DNA from 3 places in the Pseudomonas pergaminensis genome. Region 2 is predicted to be linked to each of the others. Evidence: riboswitches for the same ligand, from Rfam matches in the RefSeq annotation. Region 2 holds a riboswitch; each other region holds the start of a gene.

What was found. A riboswitch is a leader RNA that binds a small molecule or an ion and turns the genes downstream of it on or off. The one in region 2 is predicted to bind cobalamin.
Positions count from the first base shown of each region.
Region 1: it holds a riboswitch for cobalamin, as region 2 does, so the genes downstream of both, cobW (cobalamin biosynthesis protein CobW) here and cobO (cob(I)yrinic acid a,c-diamide adenosyltransferase) in region 2, are expected to answer to the same signal.
Region 3: it holds a riboswitch for cobalamin, as region 2 does, so the genes downstream of both, KUA23_RS20540 (ABC transporter substrate-binding protein) here and cobO (cob(I)yrinic acid a,c-diamide adenosyltransferase) in region 2, are expected to answer to the same signal.

Region 1 covers NZ_CP078013.2:2,757,664-2,764,445, reverse strand. Annotated here, with positions in the region: gene KUA23_RS12555 (magnesium chelatase ATPase subunit I) at 1-815, opposite strand, end outside; gene cobN (cobaltochelatase subunit CobN) at 1,003-4,764, opposite strand; gene cobW (cobalamin biosynthesis protein CobW) at 4,768-5,829, opposite strand; cobalamin riboswitch at 5,923-6,122, opposite strand.
Region 2 covers NZ_CP078013.2:4,858,503-4,865,284, forward strand. Annotated here, with positions in the region: gene KUA23_RS21960 (cobyrinic acid a,c-diamide synthase CobB) at 1-289, opposite strand, end outside; gene cobO (cob(I)yrinic acid a,c-diamide adenosyltransferase) at 286-897, opposite strand; cobalamin riboswitch at 976-1,228, opposite strand; gene KUA23_RS21970 (PQQ-dependent sugar dehydrogenase) at 1,328-2,641, shown strand; gene KUA23_RS21975 (C40 family peptidase) at 2,720-3,259, opposite strand; gene KUA23_RS21980 (C40 family peptidase) at 3,404-4,033, opposite strand; gene hda (DnaA regulatory inactivator Hda) at 4,247-4,951, opposite strand; gene KUA23_RS21990 (AI-2E family transporter) at 5,155-6,228, opposite strand; gene KUA23_RS21995 (DUF2066 domain-containing protein) at 6,273-6,782, opposite strand, start outside.
Region 3 covers NZ_CP078013.2:4,547,982-4,554,763, reverse strand. Annotated here, with positions in the region: gene KUA23_RS20545 (FecCD family ABC transporter permease) at 1-949, opposite strand, end outside; gene KUA23_RS20540 (ABC transporter substrate-binding protein) at 946-1,956, opposite strand; cobalamin riboswitch at 2,073-2,267, opposite strand; gene KUA23_RS20535 (hypothetical protein) at 2,371-2,814, shown strand; gene KUA23_RS20530 (DNA/RNA non-specific endonuclease) at 3,773-4,699, opposite strand; gene KUA23_RS20525 (M4 family metallopeptidase) at 4,828-5,892, shown strand; gene KUA23_RS20520 (protealysin inhibitor emfourin) at 5,907-6,212, shown strand; gene KUA23_RS20515 (MFS transporter) at 6,216-6,782, opposite strand, start outside.

The sequences.
Region 1 (6,782 bases), 2.1 Mb from region 2:
ACCGCCTCGATATCTTCCTCGGCGATCGCACTGGCGCCACGCCAGGCGGCATGGGCCCGAGCGCCGCGCAACCAGACCAAGTCCGCACGCAAACCGTCGACGCCCGCCGCGAAGCACCGTTCGGTGATCCTTGCCAGCGCCTCGTCGTCCAGCGCGATAGTGTCCAGTTGTGCCCGCGCCTGAATGCAGCGTTCGCGCAACGCCGCCTGCGACGTTTCCCATTGCGCGCAGAACGCCGCCGGGTCGCTGTCGAAATCCAGACGCCGACGAATAATCTGCCCACGCTCGGCGGGCAAGGTCTGCCCGCTCAACGCCACGTTGAAACCGAAACGGTCGAGCAGTTGCGGACGCAACTCGCCCTCCTCCGGGTTCATGGTGCCGATCAGCACGAACCGCGCCGAATGGCGATGGGAAATGCCGTCACGCTCGATCAGATTGGTGCCGCTGGCGGCCACGTCCAGCAGCAAATCCACCAAATGATCGGGTAGCAGGTTGACTTCATCGACGTACAGCACGCCGCCATCCGCCTTGGCCAATACGCCGGGCGAAAACTGCGCCCGGCCCTCGCCCAATGCAGCATCCAGGTCCAGCGTGCCGACAAGGCGCTCTTCAGTCGCGCCCAGGGGCAAAGTCACGAATTGACCACTGGCCAGCAGGTCCGCCAAACCACGCGCCAAAGTCGACTTGGCCATGCCGCGCGGGCCTTCGATCAGCACACCGCCGATCTTCGGGTCGATGGCGGTCAGGCACAGCGCCAGTTTCAGGTCATCGGCGCCGACTACGGCGGACAGCGGAAAATGGGGAATATCAGTCATACGATCCCTCTTCAAATTCTGCGACACAAGCAACCACACTGTACTGAGCGGGCTTGCCCCGCGCTGGGCTGCGTAGCAGCCTCAATAAAGCTAAACGGATTCTTCCTGGCAAAACGCGGTGTCCGGTTTTTGGGGCCGCTTCGCAGTCCAGCGCGGGGCAAGCCCGCTCACCACAACAAGCTTGCCTTCAGCCATCCTCTTCGATATCCAGCAACAGGTTTTCCAACGCCTCGCGGTACGCCCCCGGTTCCTGCCACATGCCACGCTGCTGGGCTTCTAGCATGCGCTCGGTCATGTCGCGCAGCGCGTCGGGGTTGTGCTGTTGCACAAAGGCCCGGGTATCGGGGTCGAGCAGATAGGCGTCGGCCAACAGCGCATATTGGTGGTCGTCTATCAGCGCGGTGGTGGCGTCGAAGGCGAACAGGTTGTCCACGGTCGCCGCCATCTCAAACGCACCTTTATAACCATGGCGCTTCACGCCTTCGATCCACTTGGGGTTAGCGGCGCGGGAACGGATCACCCGGTTCAGCTCTTCCTTCAGGGTGCGGATCTTCGGCAGGTCGGGCTGGCTGTGGTCGCCATGATAGCTGGCAGCCTTATCGCCGCTCAGGGTTTCCACGGCAGCAAGCATGCCGCCCTGGAATTGGTAGTAATCATTGGAATCGAGCAGGTCGTGCTCGCGGTTGTCCTGGTTCTGCAACACAGCCTGCACCTGGCTCAGACGCTGGGCGAATTGCTCGCGGGCGGCGGTGCCTTCGTCGGAACCGCCATAGGCGTAGCCGCCCCAGTTCAGGTAGACCTCGGCCAAGTCTTCGCGGCTTTGCCACAGGCGACCGTCGACCGCGCCCTGCACGCCCGCGCCATAGGCGCCGGGCTTGGCGCCGAAGATGCGCCAACCGGCCTGTTTCGCAGCGGCCTCGTCGTCCAGGCCGGACTTGAGCAACGCCTCGCGCTCACTGCGCACCTTGGCCGCCAGCGGGTTCATGTCGTCCGGCTCGTCGAGCGCGGCCACTGCTTGCACGGCGGCATCGAACAGGCGGATCAGGTTGGCGAAGGCATCCCGGAAAAAGCCCGACACCCGCAGCGTCACGTCTACGCGCGGCCGGTCGAGCAGGCTGACCGGCAGGATTTCAAAGTCATCCACCCGCTGGCTGCCCGTCGCCCACACCGGGCGCACGCCCATCAGCGCCATGGCCTGGGCGATATCATCGCCGCCGGTGCGCATGGTGGCGGTGCCCCATACCGACAGGCCAAGTTGGCGCAGGTGGTCGCCGTGGTCTTGCAGGTGTCGCTCAAGAATCAGGTTGGCCGACTGGAAACCGATGCGCCACGCGGTGGTGGTGGGCAGGTTGCGCACGTCGACGCTGAAAAAGTTGCGCCCGGTCGGCAGCACATCCAGACGCCCGCGACTCGGCGCACCGCTAGGGCCAGCGGGCACAAAACGGCCGCTCAAGGCATCGAGCAGCCCACGCATTTCCGCCGGACCACAGGCGTCCAGGCGTGGCGCCACGACGATACGCAGGCTTTCGATCACGGCTTTCACATCCTCCCAGCCGGGCTCTTCCAACTGCTCAAGCGGCCCTTCCAGCGCCTGCTCGATCAACCGCGCGGCGTACAGCTCCAGGCGTTCGCGGGTATCGCCGGCGGTGCGCCACAACTGCCCGTCGATCTTCTGCAGCACCAACGGGCGCCGTCCTGTCCACGGCTCGGCCAGGGCGCAATCGAGGGGGTCAAAGCCCAGGTCGAAGGCCTTGGCCAGCACCCGCAGCAAGCTCGACTGCGGGCCACGGCCATCGCCCCGCGGGATGCGCAGCAATGCCAGCAGGGTGTCGATACGCAAACGCCCCTCGGGCGACTCGCCAAAGATATGCAGGCCGTCGCGGATTTGCGACTCCTTCAAGTCGCACAGGTAAGTGTCCAGGCGCGGCAGCCACACGGCGGCATCGGCGTCGCTTTCCAGCTCCAGTTCCTGGTCGATACGGGTTTCGCGCACCAACTTGAGGATGTCTTTCTGCAATTCCAGAGCGCGGCGCGGATCCAGCAACTGGGCGTCGTAATATTCGTCCGCCAACAGCTCCAGGTCACGCAGCGGGCCATAGGTCTCGGCACGGGTCAGCGGTGGCATCAAGTGATCGATGATCACCGCCTGGGTGCGTCGCTTGGCCTGGGCGCCCTCGCCCGGGTCGTTGACGATAAAGGGATAGATATTCGGCAGCGGCCCCAGCAGCGCGTCGGGCCAGCAGTTTTCCGACAGCCCCACGCCTTTGCCGGGCAGCCATTCGAGGTTGCCGTGCTTGCCCACATGGATCACGCCATGGGCGCCGTAGGTGTGGCGCAGCCAAAAGTAGAACGCCAGGTACGCGTGGGGCGGCACCAGGTCCGGGTCGTGGTACACCGCGCTGGCGTCCACCTGATAACCCCGGGCCGGCTGGATACCGACAAAGGTCAGGCCCAGGCGCAGGCCAGCGATCATCATGCGGCCATCACGGAACATCGGATCGTTTTGTGGCGTGCCCCAGCGTTCCAGTACGGCCTGCCGATTGGCTTGGGGCAGGCGAGCGAACATCGCCGCGTAGTCGTCCAGGCCCAGGCTTTGATGGCACGGGCGCAGGTCGAGGCTGTCGAGGTCGTTGGTGACGCCGCCGAGCAGGTCGTGGATCAGCGCCGTGCCACTGTCGGGCAAGGTCTCCGGCAGCGGATAGCCTTCAGCCTGAAGGGCACGCAAAATATTCAGTGCGGCCGCTGGGGTATCGAGGCCCACGCCATTGCCAATCCGACCGTCGCGGGTCGGGTAGTTGGCAAGGATCAGCGCGATGCGCTTGTGCGCATTCGGCACTCGCGCCAACTCGACCCAGCGTCGTGCCAGTTCCGCGACAAAATCCATGCGCTCGGGCGCGGCGCGGTAGCACACCACATCCGACTGGCTGCGCTCGCTGCGCCAGGCCAGGTCCTTGAAGCTGATTGGCCGGCTGATGATCCGTCCATCCAGCTCCGGCAGGGCGATGTGCATGGCCAAGTCACGCGGGCCGAGGCCTTGCTCGCTGGCTTCCCAGCCAGGTTGGTTGTCCTGGGCGCAAATGGCCTGGATCACCGGGATATTGCGGCGAAACGGCCGCAAGTGCGGCGCTTCGGGGCTGGACTGGGCGAAGCCGGTGGTGTTCAGGATCACCGCCGCACCCACCTCATCCAGCCAGTCCTCGACCACCGCCAGGCAGCCGGGCTCTTTCAAACTGGCCACCGCCATCGGCAACGGGTTAAGCCCCGCGGCCTGCAAGCGCTGGCAGAACACGTCGATAAAACCGGTATTGGCCGCCTGCAAATGGGAGCGATAGAACAGCACCGCCGCCACCGGCCAGTCGGCGTGCCAGTCGGCCTGCCAATCATTCAGGCGGGCGTTAGCGTGGCGCGGATGATAAATCGCCGTGCGCGGCAGGGTCTGCGGCTCCGCCCAGGCGTAGTCACGGCCCAGGTAGGCACTGGCCAGGCAGCGATAAAAATCCAGCGCATTGCCTAGGCCGCCCTGGCGCAGGAAGTGCCAGAGGCGATCACGCGCTTCGGCGCCGACGGTGCTCAACCCGCTGAGCTCCGGGTCCGGGCGATCATCCCCCGGCACCAGAATCAGCTGCACGCCACGCTCGGCCAACTCCACCAGGCGCTCGATGCCGTAGCGCCAATAACCGATGCCACCATGCAGCGAAATCAGGATGACCTTGGCATGGCGCAGCACCTCATCGACATACAGGTCGACCGAGGCATGGTTCTGCACCTGCATCGGGTTGGCCAGGCGAAAGCTGGGGTAGTCGTCGGGTAACTGCTGGGCCGCTTCGGCCAGCAGCGCCAGGCTGGAATCACCGCTGCACAGGATCACCAGTTCAGCGGGGGTCTGGCCAAGGTCGGCAATATTGTCGTCCGAGACGAAACCACCGGGCTGGGTCCTGAGCAGGTGCATGGGTTAAACGCTGAGGGCGGCGCGCAGTTGCGCTTCAAGGCCGGCCGCATCGAGGTCCTGACCGATCAGCACCAGGCGCGTGATGCGCGGCTCGTCAGCGCTCCAGGCACGGTCGAAGTGCTTGTCGAAACGCGTGCCCACGCCCTGGATCAGCAGGCGCATCGGCTTGTTCGGGATGGCGGCGAAGCCTTTGACGCGCAAGATGCCGTGCTGCACCACCAGTTGCGTCAGGGCGTCGAGCAGCAGCGCTTCGTCGGCTTGCGGCAGGTCGATGGAGATGGAATCGAAGGCGTCGTGATCGTGATCGTCTTCACCTTCGTGATGATGATCGTGATGGCTGTGGCGACCGTCGATGTGTTCTTCGGAGCCTGCACCCAGGCCGATCAACACGTCCAGCGGCAGGCGACCGCTGCTGGCTTCAATGATCTTCACCGCGGGTGGCAGTTCTTCGGCGACTTCCAGGCGCACGCGAGCCAGGTCTTCGGGGCTGATCAAGTCGCTCTTGTTGAGGATCACCAGGTCGGCGCTGGCCAGTTGGTCGGCGAACAGCTCGTGCAGGGGTGATTCGTGGTCCAGGTTCGGGTCAAGTTTGCGCTGGGCATCAACCTGGTCCGGGAACGCCGCGAAGGTGCCTGCGGCCACGGCCGGGCTGTCGACCACGGTGATCACCGCGTCAACGGTGCAGGCACTGCGGATTTCCGGCCACTGGAAGGCTTGTACCAACGGTTTTGGCAGGGCCAGGCCGGAGGTTTCGATGAGGATATGGTCGAGGTCACCACGACGGGCGACCAATTCGCGCATCACCGGGAAGAATTCTTCCTGCACGGTGCAGCACAGGCAGCCGTTGGCCAGCTCATAGACGCGGCCGTTGGCTTCTTCTTCGGTGCAACCGATGGAGCACTGCTTGAGGATTTCACCGTCGATGCCCAACTCGCCGAATTCATTGACGATCACCGCGATACGGCGGCCCTGGGCGTTGTCGAGCATATGGCGCAGCAAGGTGGTCTTGCCCGAGCCGAGGAAGCCGGTAACGATGGTGACGGGGAGTTTGGCCAGTGTTTTCATCGGATGCCCTTGGGGGCGGGCATACGGGACGATAGGCCCTGCGACGGCACGCAGCAGCGGATTTCGTCACCGGATCACCCCGCCCGGTTGAATTGGAAAATCGGTTGCGAGGCAGGTCTCCTGGCTTGGGGCTTGCGGGTCTTGCGACCGGCGCTGGCTGCGCCTTCCCGCTGTAATGGCAGTGGCGTGGCAGTCAGATGAACCCTTTACAGTTGCGGGGGCAGCCGCGGCTTGGACCGCGTTCCCTTCTTAGCTTCGGCCTGGGCTGAAGAACCTCGAGGGTGCAAGGCTACGCAGTGCTTGGGGGATGGTCAATGATGGGGTTTGGGTTGGGGTACATATCCGTTGCTGCGGTAATGGCCGCTTATGGTTCCGCCCTTACGGCGGGTCACTTTGCAAAAGCGGCAAAGTAACCAAAGCGCTCTTGCCCCAACACTCGGTACCTCGCCTAGGCTCGGTATGCCCGTAATCCGACAGTGATTTGGGGGGCCGCCGCCACGCGCCATCCATGGCGCGGGGCGGCTAAACCGGCATCCCTGCCGGTTTACCCCCCAAATCCCTGCCGAATTCCGGCCAGCGTGTTTGACGGGGCGCCTAAGATCAAAATCAAAAGCACAGCGGCCTGACAGCCGGCTTGAGTGGTGTAAAGCAAAGGCAAAATCAAACGCGGTCTTGTAGGAGCCGGCTTGCCGGCGATGGTCTTCAACGATGACGCGGGGAATCAGACAAAACGCGGCGGTCTCACGTTTTTCGCCGGCAAGCCGGCTCCTACAGAAAACGAAAAGCGTATCTACGATGCGAAGCGAGTCGCTCTTGATCTGAGGCGCCCCGTCAAACACGCTGGCCGAACGCAGGCTTGAATCCGTGGGTAACCCGGCAGGACGCCGGGTTAGCCGCGCTGGGCCAAGGATGGCCCAGCGCGGCGGCCCACGGATTCAAGCCGGAGTGAGGGC
Region 2 (6,782 bases):
GGCCCATCACGCCTTCGATCAGGATCAGGTCCGCCTCCCCCGCCGCTTCCCACAGCAGGCGGCGACTTTCCTGTTCGCCGACCATCCACATGTCCAATTGGTAAACCGGCGCACCGCTGGCACGCTCGTGGATCATCGGATCAAGGAAGTCCGGGCCGCATTTGAACACGCGCACCTTGCGCCCCAGGTTGCGGTGCAGCCGCGCCAGTGCGGCGGTGACGGTGGTTTTGCCCTGGCCGGACGCCGGTGCGGCAATCAGGACAGCCGGGCAATGACGGGGCTGATTCAAAGTTCGACGCCCTTCTGTGCCTTGATGCCAGCCTGAAACGCGTGCTTGAGCATGCCCATTTCGGTGACGGTGTCGCCCATTTCGATCAATTCAGGCTTGGCACCCCGACCGGTGACCACCACATGTTGCATCGGCGGGCGGGCTTGCAGGTCGCTGAGAACCTGGTCCAAATCGAGGTAGCCGTGCTTGAGGGCGATGTTCAACTCGTCGAGCACCACCAGGCCGATGGCCGGGTCTTGCAGCAATTCACGGGAAACCGCCCAGGCGGCTTCGGCGGCAGCGATATCGCGCTGGCGGTCCTGGGTCTCCCAAGTGAAACCTTCACCCATCACATGGAAGCGCACTTGCTCGGGGAAGCGGCGGAAGAACAACTCTTCGCCAGTGCTGTTGCGCCCCTTGATGAATTGCACCACGCCGCACTGCATGCCGTGGCCCATGGCCCGGGCCAGCATGCCGAACGCGGAGCTGCTCTTGCCTTTGCCGTTGCCGGTCAATACCAGCAGCAAGCCACATTCGTTGGGGGAGTTGGCGATGCGCTCGTCGATCACGGCTTTTTTGCGCAGCATGCGCGCCAGGTGGCGTTCGTCGCGGTCGGGGGAATCGGTCATGGCAGCTCTCCGTTGGGGCTGGACAAAAACGGCGGGCAGGAAAAAAGATAAAAGACAGCCAAGCATCGCCCACCGTGATGCTGTTGGATGTTTCAGGCCGGTCTCCGGGCTCATGAGTGACGCTTGCTTTTGTCGAGCAGGCAGGCCGACGGCGCGCCTTCCCATATCGCTCTCGATACAGTGGCAAAAGGCGCCGTCTTGACTCATTTACCGTTGCGGGGGCAGCGCCGGAATCGCGGCAGCACTGTGTACAAGTGCGCTCACTCACCGGCTTCCCTGTTTCACTCCGTCGACCCATGGGTCACAGAGCACCTGGAACAAGCGGCGAAGGTTAGTGGGTTGGGGGTGGAGCGTCAATTAAAGCTGGCCTTGCACTTGAACCATCGCACTGCCGCCCTCCTCTACCCTTACAGGTATCAAGGAGAACACCATGCATAAAACCAGACTCGCCCTACTCATCATGATCGCCGGCACCCTCGCCGCCTGTGGTGAGAGCTCCACCCTCCAGGTCTCCGACGGCACCGGCCCCTCGCCCAAGCTGCCGGAACCGAACAAGACGCTGATCCCCACCGTGAATATCGCGCCGGCCATCGGCTGGCCCGAAGGCGCGAAGCCCACCGCCGCCGCTGGCACCCAGGTGGCGGCCTTTGCCGACGGCCTGGACCACCCGCGCTGGCTGTATGTGCTGCCCAATGGTGACGTGCTGGTGGCGGAAACCAACGCGCCGCCCAAGCCGGATGACGCCAAAGGCATTCGTGGCTGGGTCATGGAAAAAGTCATGGGCCGCGCCGGTGCCGGTGTGCCAAGCCCGAATCGCATCACGTTGCTGCGTGACGCCGACCACGATGGCGTCGCGGAAACCCGCACAGTGTTCCTCGAAAATCTCAGTTCACCGTTTGGCATGGCGCTGGTCGGCAACGACCTGTACGTGGCCGACTCGGACAAGTTGCTGCGCTTTCCCTATCAACCGGGTGAAACCGCGATCAAGCAAGCCGGCACCAAGGTCGTCGACCTGCCGGGCGGCAGCATCAACCACCACTGGACCAAGAACGTGGTGGCCAGCAAGGACGGCAGCAAGCTGTACGTCAGCGTCGGCTCCAACAGCAATGTGGGGGAAAACGGCCTCGAAGCGGAAGAGGGTCGGGCAGCGATCTGGGAAGTAGACCGCGCCAGCGGCGAGCACCGCATCTTCGCCTCCGGCCTGCGCAACCCCAACGGCATGGCCTGGGAACCCCAGAGCGGCAAGCTGTGGACGGCGGTGAATGAGCGTGACGAGATCGGCAGCGACCTGGTGCCGGACTACATCACCTCGGTCAAGGATGGCGCCTTCTATGGTTGGCCATTCAGCTACTACGGCCAGCATGTCGATGTGCGCGTTTCACCGCAGAACCTGGACCTGGTGGCCAAGGCAATTGCACCCGACTACGCAGTAGGCCCGCACACGGCGTCCTTGGGGCTGACGTTTGCCGAGGGCAGCAAACTCCCGGCGCAGTTCAGCAACGGCGCATTTATCGGCCAGCATGGTTCGTGGAATCGCAAGCCGCACAGTGGCTACAAGGTGATCTTTGTGCCGTTCGAGGGCGGGCAACCCAAAGGACAGCCGGTCGACGTGCTGACGGGGTTCCTCGACAAGGATGAGAAAGCCATGGGCCGGCCGGTGGGCGTGGTGATTGATCAGCAAGGGGATTTGCTGGTGGCCGATGATGTGGGGAACAAGGTGTGGCGCGTGTCGGCCGCTAAATAAACGGTAGGAGCCGGCTTGCCGGCGATGGCGGCATAAAGGGCCTCATCGCCGGCAAGCCGGCTCCTACACAGCGGTATGTCAGGGGTTGCGCGCCAGGTTTCCTGGCAGCACGCGCTTGGCGCTCAGGTAGGCATTCTGCCAATACGCCTTGGACAGGGTATCCAGCTTGACCGTACCGCCGGTTTGCGGCGCGTGCACGAAGCGGCCCTCGCCCACGTAGATCCCGGCGTGGCTGACCTGGGAACCACCACCGGTGGCGAAGAACAGCAGGTCGCCGGTCTGCAGGTTTTGCTCGCTGACATCCTGCGCGCGCATCACGATCAGTTCGCGGGTGGTACGCGGTAGGGAGATCCCCGCCGCATCGCGGAAGACAAAACCGATCAGGCCGCTGCAATCAAAGCCGGAGTCCGGCGTGTTGCCGCCCCAACGGTAAGGCGTGCCGACCAGGCCCAGCGCGCGGAAGAGCACATCTTCGGCCGCAGGCGAAAAATTCTGGGTGGAATAATTGAACACCGGCTTGGGTTTCACCGCTACAGGAGCGGGAGGCGGTGGACGACTTGCGCAGGCGCTGAGCAGCGCGGCGCAAACAATGAGAATAAGGCGGGCCGAGGTCGACATGTGCAGAACAATCCTGGTCTGGATGCGGCTTTCGCTGCCGAACGCTGAAAACCAGAACGCGCAAGCAAAGCTCGCGCGAACGGATTACAACAATATCCAGGGATTCTAGCGCTTACACGTCAAACTTCAAGTATCACTTTAAGTTTACTTGCTAGCGGTAACCGTAGTCGGGGCCATGGCGAGTGCGCGCTTGGCTTCGATGAAGGTTTTGCTCCAGTAGCTGTCGCCCAGGTTGTCGACTCGAACACCGCCACTGCGACGGCTGCTGGAGTGGATAAACTGGTTATCGCCCAGGTAGATACCGGCATGGCTGACGCGACCACGGCCTGCAGTACTGAAGAAAAGCAGATCACCCGGCTTGAGGTTGTTGCGCGCGACCAACGGTGCATTCACGTTGATCATTTCGCGAGTGGAGCGTGGCAGGTTCATGCCAGCTTCTTCACGAAACAGATAGCCGATGAAGCCGCTGCAGTCGAAACCGGCTTCAGAGGTACCGCCGAAACGGTAACGGGTACCGATCAGGGACATGCCGCGTTCGAGGATGCTGTCGGCCAGAACTGGAAGCTGGTAAGGCTTGCTGCCAGAGAAGTTGGCCAGCTCTTTTTCAGTTGCCACTTCTTCTTCGTAAACAGAAGCAGACTGTGCAGCAACGAATTTTGCCTGATTTTGAACCTGTGTTTTTTGCTGTTCTGCCACCTGCTGAGGGTGGGAGGCGCAACCAAACAACAGGGTAACGAGTGCGAGAGGCACGAGGGGTGCGAAGCGATTTAGCATGGGCACGACCGTGGCTGATATGTAAAGAAGTCGAGACTATGCCCACTATCACATCGATTTGCAAATTCAATCGTGATCTATGTGACTTCTTGTTTGGACTATGACATCTAAGCCCTTAACACCCTGTACCTGCCTTTTGCGTGGCCAAACCGGCTAAAACGCATGTTTTCTGGCGCCTGGAATTTGCCGAAAGCTGCGAAAACAGTGGGCTGGCTACCAGCCGAGGGTTTCTTTCAGGAAGGGGATGGTCAGCTTGCGCTGGGCCTGCAAAGACGCCTGGTCGAGTTGTTCGAGCAAATCGAACAACGCGCTCATGCTGCGCGTGCCACGGGTGAGAATAAAATGCCCGACTTCGTCGGTGAGGTGCAGGCCGCGACGTGAGGCGCGCAGTTGCAAAGCGCGCAATTTGTCTTCGTCGGACAGCGGGCGCATCTGGAAGATCAGCGCCAGGGTCAGCCGCGACTTGAGGTCGGCCAGCTTGATCGGCAGCTCACGTGGCGAAGTCGACGCGGCAATCAGCAGGCGCCGGCCGCTGTCACGCAAGCGGTTGAACAGGTGAAACAATGCTTCTTCCCAGTCCGCCTTGCCGGCAATTGCCTGCAGGTCGTCAAGGCACACCAACTCGTATTGCTCGAGGTGGTCAAAGATGCCGATACCGCGATCCATCAATTCCGCCAACGGCAGGTATACCGCCGGTTCGCCCATCTGCTCGAAACGCAGGCACGCGGCCTGCAACAGGTGGGTACGCCCTACGCCGTGCTTGCCCCATAGATAGATCAGGCTTTCGGTCCACCCGGCGTCGGCTTCGCAAAGCCGCTCGACATAGCCGAGTGCAGCGGCATTGGCGCCTGGGTAGTAGTTGATAAAGGTGGCGTCATCACGCAGACGCACACCCAAGGGCAGCTGAATCGGTTTCATGCTGACTGAACGGCTCCAATCGAACCGTTAGTGGCCTCTGTGTAAAGTTTGCAAAGTTTATACCCGTGACGCCGGGCGCACAATGCAACAGACCCCAAGCAAAATCAAAGGTTTGCGTTAACTTGTTGGATTTGTGCAGATTGTTTGACGGCCCACCTGCACAAATGACAAACCCGGCCTGGGCCGGGTTTGTGAAGAAACGGTTACAGGTCGGGGTCTTCAACCCCCGTATACGCATCCGAATCCTTGTACAGATCATGCACGTGACGCACCAGCACCATGATCACCGCCGCTACCGGCAGCGCCAGCAGGATACCGGTGAAGCCAAACAGCTCACCGCCCGCCAGGATCGCAAAGATCACCGCCACCGGGTGCAGGCCGATCCGATCGCCTACCAGCAACGGCGTCAGCACCATGCCTTCCAGGGCCTGGCCGACCATAAACACCGCCACAATCCCCAGCATCGGGTACAGGTCGCCGCCAAACTGGAACAGCCCCGCCACCAGCGCCGCGCCGATACCAATCACAAACCCCATGTACGGCACGATCGCTGCGAGACCGGCGATCAGGCCGATCAACAGGCCCAACTCCAGGCCGATAGCCATCAGGCCAGCAGCGTAGATGATCCCCAGGGCCAGCATCACCAGCAACTGCCCGCGCACGAATGCCCCGAGCACCTCATGGCATTCTTCAGCCAGCGAGACGATGCGCTCCTCACGGTTGCGCGGCAGCAGGCTGCGGATCTTGGCCATCATGATGTCCCAGTCGCGCAGCAGGTAGAACGCCACTACCGGGATCAGCACCAGGTTGGTCAACCAGCCGATCAGCGCCAGGCTCGACGCTGTTGCCTGGCTGAGGATCACCCCGACGATATCGGTGGTCTGGCCCATGTGTTCGCTGATGGCGGCCTTGACCTTATCGAACTTCCAGAAGCCATCTGCCAGACCCAGTTTGGCCTGGGCCCATGGCATCGCCGTGTGTTGCAACCAATCGAGCATCTGCGGCGCCAACTCATAAAGGCGGAACAGCTGCTTGGCCAGCATCGGCACCAGCACCAACACCAAGGCCGTGATGATCAGGGTAAACAGCGCGAAGACCGCCACCACGCCCCAGGTTCGCGAAAGCCCGGCTTTCTCCAGGCGATCCACCACGGGATCGAACAGGTAGGCCAGCAGCAATGCGACCAGGAACGGCGTCAGGATCGAATGCAGCAAGAACACAAAAACGCACAGCAGGGCAATCCCGCCAAGCCACACCCAACGACGCGTATCCGCCATAAACCACTCCATCTGTCATGTGCTTCTATATAGAAAGAAACTGTTTACCAACGAAAACGCAGCTGCGCCTGAGGCTCGGGTGCCGCAGCCGGCTGGGCACCCTCTGCTACCGGTTGCTGGACCGGCGCCTCGCCCGCAGGAATTTCCTGCAGCTTGGCCAGGCTCAACTGGGTGCGCAATTGATCGGCACTGCCGTTGACGCGATACACAATCCGATTGCCATCCACTAATTGAGGCTGACCACCAAAAGGCTCCAGCAGATGACCCAGCGCGGCATAGCGCTCCAGGGTCATGCCTTGCACTTCGAGCAGTTGCTCAGTGCTCACGCCAGGCTTGACGGCAAACCGCGGGGCCAATTTCTGACTGACCGCCAGCATCACCGCATCGGCCACGGCGCCGGTATCAGCCCCTTGGGCGGTGCCCTGCTCGCTCTTGTCACCCAGCCACAGGCGCCATTTGGCTTGCCATTGGCTGCCTTCCTGGCGCGCATGCACGGCCAGCAAGGCATCGGCGCCGTAGCGCTCGGAGGCGGCGCGCAGTGGCGTGGCGTCGGC
Region 3 (6,782 bases), 310 kb from region 2:
GCGCAGTGACCACGCCGACCGGAATCACCTGGCCCTTGATCAAGGTGCGTGAAAGCACGTCCGCCGCAATCAAAAACAGCGCACCGCCCAACGCACTCGCCGGCAGCAGGCGTGAATGCCCGGTGCCGAGCAGCAAGCGCACGGCGTGGGGAATCACCAGCCCGACAAAGCCGATGGAGCCGACAATCGACACCATCACCGCCGTCACCAGGGCCGCGCATCCCACCAGCACAAATTGCACGCGGCGCACCGGGATACCAAGGGACGCCGCCGAGTCGCTGCCGAAGGTAAACGCATCCAGCGCCCGCCGGTGCCACAGGCACACGGCCAACCCAGCGACCGCTACCGGCACCGCCAGCCACACCGAGGGCCAGCGCACGCCGCTGAGGTTGCCCAGCAGCCAGAACATGATGCCGCGCGCCTGTTCGGAACTGGCCGACTTGGTGATCAGAAACGCGGTGAGTGCATTGAACAGCTGCGAGCCGGCAATGCCGGCGAGGATGATCTGGCCGGTGCCACTGGCCGAACCACTGGCACGCGCCAATAGGATCACCAGCGCAAATGCCGCCATCGCGCCGACGAAAGCGCCGGCCGATAACGAAATCAAGCCACCGCCCACGCCCATCAACGCCACCAACACCGCGCCAGTCGAAGCGCCAGCGCTGATGCCCAGCAGGTACGGATCGGCCAGCGGGTTGCGCAACAGCGATTGCAGGATCACCCCGCAGGTGGCCAGCCCCGCACCGCACGCGGCTGCGACCAGGGCACGGGTGAGGCGGTAATTCCACACCACGCCTTCGTCGATGGGGTCGAGCACGTAGCCGGCCGCCCACAGTTTGTTGGCGAGTACCTGGAGCACCACGTGCGGCGAGATGGCGGTTTCACCGATGGCCACGCCGGCCAGTACGGCGGCCAGGAGCAGGGCCAGGGCGAGTAGGGTGCGCATCATTTCGGCAGGTCGTAGCCGTCGATGGCCGTGGCCAGTTGTTCAAGACCGTCGAACATGCGGATGCTGGCCTGCAATGCCAGGGCGTCGAGGATGATGATACGGTTGTTTTTCACCGCATCCATGTTGCGCGTCACCGGGTCGCTGCGCAAAAACGCCAGTTTCTTTTCATGGTCGTCGGCGGGGTAGCGGCGGCGGTCCATGCGCGCGATCACCAGGAAGGTCGGGTTGGCCTTGGCAATGGTTTCCCAGCCGACGGCGGGCCACTCTTCATCGGACTGCACCACGTTGGACAGGCCGAGGGTTTGCAGCATGAATTCGGGAATGCCTTTATGGCCGGCCACGTACGGGTCGCTGGCCATCTCCGAACTGGAGAACCACACCAGCGCGCTGGCCTGCTTGAGGCCTTTGCCTTGCACGGTGGCGACGGACCTGGCCAGGCGTGCCTTGAGCTCATCGTTCAACTGCTGGCCGCGATCCTGAACGTCGAAAATCTGCGCCAGTTGGCTGATGCTCTTATAGATAGTCTCGATACGGAACGGCTCCAGCCGCGTGCCGTCGGCGCCCACCAAGTTGTCCTTGCCTTCACAGTCGGAGGGCAGCAGGTAGGTGGGGATCTTCAGTTCATGGAATTGCTCGCGGGTGCCGACCACGCCTTGCGGCCCGACCACCCATTCCAGCTCGGCGGCCACCAGTTGCGGGCGCTTGGCGATCACGGCTTCGAAGCTCGGCTCGTTGTTGGCCAGGCGCTCGATGCGGTCGTTCTGCGTTTTGTATTGCGGCAACACACTGTTGAACCACAGCGAGGTGCCGACCACTTTGTCGCCCACGCCCAAGGCATACAGCATCTCGGTGGCGGCTTGGCCGATGGTCACACTACGGGCGGGGGCTTGTTGGAAGCTGAGGCTGCTGCCGCAGTTTTCCACGGTCAGCGGGTAGTGGGTGGGCGCGGCGTGGGCCAGGGCACAGCAGCCAATGCCGGTGAGCAGGGCGGTAACGCGTGGCAGCATGGGGCTATCTCCGAATGAACCGTACGTGGAACTGGGGAGGTACGGTTCGGAAACACACCCTCGAGCGCTGTGGTAGAGACAGGCAAGAATGTCCTTCCCGGACACCCCGCCGGTTAGTGATTGAGCATGAGCCGGCAGGTCTCCTGACTGATGCGTCGTCGCCACGCTCCGGCCTTCCCGGACAAGGTCCAGTGGCATCGAGGAGCAGGCTCAGCACCTACAGTTGCGGGGGCAGTTCCGATTGGCGCGCAGGTACCGCGCTTCGAATTCCCTATTAGTCCCGTTTGGGAACCGGTGCGGTATGGTAGTCGATCGCGAGGTTGAACGGGAGGCCGAAAAGCCAGTGGTAGCTCTTTGACGGTGGGGCTCCTATGATGCGCAGCCAATGGATCGCTTTATCACAAGGAATACACAGTGAAATCTTTCATCGCGCTCGTCCTCGTCGCCACGCTCGCCGGTTGTGCCACCCAGGGTAAATCTGAAAAGCAGATTTTTGATGAGGCCACCACCGCTTATGTCAAATCGATGCCGGCCGGGTCGGAACAGCTCCGTTTGCACACGACGAGCATCCCCAAGAGCGGTATGTTCGGCGATACCTTGGCGATTTCCATGGCCGGTGAGCAGAACGCTGCGCAACTGCGGGGAGAGCTGCTCAATGCCAAGCGCTTGGGCGATGGGTTCTTTTTGATTATCGGTGCCAGTACGCCGGTTGATGTTGCCGTGATTGGCAAGGCGGTTGAAGGGCAGGATTTGAAGGGCATGCAGATTTATTACTCGGGCACCGATGCGCAGAAGGATAAAGTGCGTACGGCGGTTGAGAAGACCCAGGCGCAGTTTCATTACATCAATGCGCAATGAGGGGCGGCCAACGGGCGCAGGTATCGACACCACGCTGGGTACGGCGCTGGCGGCTTGACGGCCGGGCGCAACCTTACTGTTAACCGCCGCGATCCAGAGTGTGGGAGCTGACTTGCTCGCGAAGGCGGCCTAACTGCCGACCACTCTTTTACTGTTGCCCCGCGATCTAAATGTGGGAGCTGGCTTGCCTGCGAAAGCGGCCTGACAGCCGACCACAAACTAACTGTCGCCCCGCGATCCAAAAATGTAGGAGCTGGCTTGCCTGCGAAGACGACCTGACAGACGACCACACTCTAACTGTCCCCCCGCGATCCAAAAATGTGGGAGCTGGCTTGCCTGCGAAAGCGGCCTGACAGCCGACCACAATCTAACTGCCACCCCACGATCCAAATGTGGGAGCTGGCTTGCCTGCGAAGACGGCCTAACAGCCGACCACGCTCTAACTGCCACCCCACGATCCAAATGTGGGAGCTGGCTTGCCTGCGAAAGCGGCCTGACAGCCGACCACACTCTAACTGTCACCCCACGATCCAAATGTGGGAGCTGGCTTGCCTGCGAAGGCGGCCTGACAGCCGACCTAGATGTTGGATCTTACCGGGTACATATCCGTTATTTAGGTAAGGGCTGCTATGGGTTCCGTCCTTACGGCGGGTCACTTTGGAAAAGAGCCCCAAAGTAACCAAAGGGCTCTTGCCCCAACACTCGGCACCTCGCCTAGGCTCGGTGTGCCCGTAATCCGACAGGTATTTGGGGGGCCGCCGCCACGCGCCATCCATGGCGCGGGGCGGCTAAACCGGCATCCCTGCCGGTTTACCCCCCAAATCCCTGTCGAATTCCGGCCAGCGTGTTTGACGGGGCGCCTGAGATCAAAAGCAGGATCAAGAGCAAGAGCAAGAGCGGCTCGCTTCGCATCGTGGTTGGTGTTGGGTGTGACGCCGTTCAACATGTGAAGCCTCGGTCAGAGACGAATGTCCTCTGGACCTTGTATCAGCGCTTCAATGCGCGTGCCGGTGGCGCGTTCTTCGTTGCTGAAACCGTCGTAGTCGGCCAGGTTGGCGAAGCGGATGCCGGTCAGGCGTTCTATCTGGATCACGCTGCGCTGGTAGGTCCTGAGTTGGCCGAACACCAGGTCGAGTTGGCCCAGTTCGCGGCTCTGATCGATCATGTAGGCACTGGCCGAAGGCTTGCCGTCATCGCTGAGGTAGGCGACGACTTTCCAGAATGCCTTGGGGATCTGCACGCCTCGGTACACACGGTCGTCGTCGGCGAACACCGGGCCGCTGAACACGGTGGCCCGGGCTTTCCAGCGTTGGGTGTTGTCGAGGATGTAGTCTTCGAGCTCCAGCCAGGTCTTCTGGTTGAACCCGCTCATCTGCGGCGAACAGTTGGTGAAATGGAAGGTGTCGAGGTTGGCGGTTTGCGCCGTGTCGCCCCAGTTGGGGTCTTGGCGGCGGACCAGGTGGCCGCGGTCCAGGCCATTGCTGGCATAGAGCGCTTCGCCCACCTGTGCGTCCGTGGGCAAGCGGCCGTCATAGGCCCAGGTGTCGTTGCTGCGGATGATGTCTACGTGCTGGCCGCCGTCGATGTTGACGCCCACGTACAGTGCGAGGCGCTTCGCGCGTGACATCGTGATTGAGAAGTGCGTGTAGTCCAGGCGTTTCTGTGTATCAGCCGCCAAGGCCTCCTCGACCGTGGGCCAGGGCACCGCGAAGCTGCCGAGAAAGTCGTCAGCGTAACCGCGCCGGTCCTTCAAGTCTTTGGCCGGTGTGACGCGGGGTGTCGCCGCTCGCGCCGCCAGTAACGTGGGGCTTGGTGCGATCAATGGGCGCAGGTCGGCGAGCCGGGGACGGTACGAAAGGTCGATTTTGGTTTTACGTGCGGGCATCGGTAAGTCCTCCTTGGATAAACACGACTGCAACATACGTTAATGACAATTGATGATGCGCGTTAGCCCCCTGGGTCTATCCTGAATCGATTACTCGGACGTTGTCACATGCCAAATGGAGCCAGCCAATGTGTGTTCGTCAGCAGCATCGCAATCCGATTTTCTGCCTCATCCCGCCCTATATGCTCGACCAGATCGCGCGCAACGGCGACAAGGCGCAACGGGAGGTCGCGCTGCGCACCCGCGCCAAGGACAGCACGTTCCGCTCGTTGCGCATGGTCGTCGTACCGGCCCAAGGCCCGGCGCGCATGGCCCTGGCCATGGGCGCCGGCAAGCGTCGCTCGATCTACAGCGCCGCAGGTACCGATAGCCTGCCCGGCACGCTGATCCGTGGCGAAGGGCAGCCTGCCAGCGGTGATGCGGCGGTGGACGAGGCCTATGATGGCTTGGGCGCCACCTTCGATTTTTTCGACGAGGTCTTTGACCGCAACTCCATCGACGATGCCGGCATGGCATTGGACGCCACCGTGCATTTTGGCCAGAACTACAACAACGCGTTCTGGAACTCGACCCAGATGGTGTTCGGGGATGGAGACGCGCAGTTGTTCAACCGCTTCACGGTGGCCCTCGACGTGATTGGCCATGAGTTGGCCCATGGCGTCACCGAAGACGAGGCCAAGCTGATGTATTTCAACCAGTCCGGGGCGTTGAACGAGTCGCTGTCGGACGTGTTCGGTTCGCTGATCAAGCAATACGCGTTGAAGCAAAGCGCGGAAGACGCCGATTGGCTGATCGGCAAAGGGCTGTTCACCAAGAAGATCAAAGGCACCGCCCTGCGTTCGATGAAGGCCCCCGGCACCGCGTTTGACGACAAACTGCTGGGCAAGGACCCGCAGCCCGGGCACATGGATGATTTTGTGCAAACCTACGAGGATAACGGCGGGGTGCATATCAATTCCGGCATTCCCAACCATGCGTTCTACCAGGTGGCGACAGCGCTGGGCGGGTTTGCCTGGGAGCGCGCCGGGCGCATCTGGTATGACGCGCTGCGCGATGCGCGGCTGCGGCCCAACTCCGGCTTCCTGCGCTTTGCGCGTATCACTTACGATGTTGCGGGCCGACTCTACGGCGCAAACAAGGATGAACAGAAAGCGGTCAAGGACGGTTGGAAGGCGGTCGGCATTGCTGTCTGACGCGAGGAACAACCATGCAAATTTCAATCAAGGAAAATGGCGGGCCTGGGTTCTTTCCGGGCCTGGCCAAGCCACAGACGGTGGAACTGGACGCGCTGCCGGAGCAGGACCAGAAGGAGTTGCGGCGGCTTGTCGAGGCCTGCGACTTCTTTCAATTGCCGCAAAGCAATGCACCTGCCACTGGTAATCCGGGCCAGGTGCATTACACCCTGACGGTGAAGGAGGCTCAGCGCGAGCACACGGTCTGCGTGCTGGCGCCGGTGAAGTCGCAGGCGCTGGACGGGCTGGTGCAGTGTGTGCGTCGGCATGTGCGCTGCTGATGTTCAGGTGGCAGCTTTAACCCTGCCTGCCAGGCACGCGCCCAGGCTGTAGAGCAACCCGCCCGCGACCACAAACAGCGCCAGCATGTAGAACATGGCGTGGGCGGGCTGTGTCGCCAGCACCATCCCGCACAGCACCGGCCCTAGGGCTGCGCCGACGTTGCCGAGGTTTTGCGCGCCGTAGTACATGCCCCGCAGAGGCTCGGGCGCGATGATGTCGATGAACATGTACTCGGCAGGGAACACGATGATCTCTCCCAAGGTGAAGATCGCCATGGACAGCACCCAGCACATCAGTGAGGTGGACAAGCCGAACCCCGCCAGCCCGGCGATAAACATGCCCAGCCCACCAGCAAGCCACAGGTGCAGGTGTTGATGGGTGATGCGCTTGCCGATCATGTATTGCAGGCTGATCACCATCAGCGCGTTGGTGGCCACCACGCTGCTGATAATCCGGTACGCCGCCTCGGCCGTGGTGGTGACGACCAGGTATTGCGAGAGGTAGGCGGTGAACTGGCCAAACACCACTGCGCTGAGCATCCCGCCCAAGGTAAAGCACACCAAGCGGTA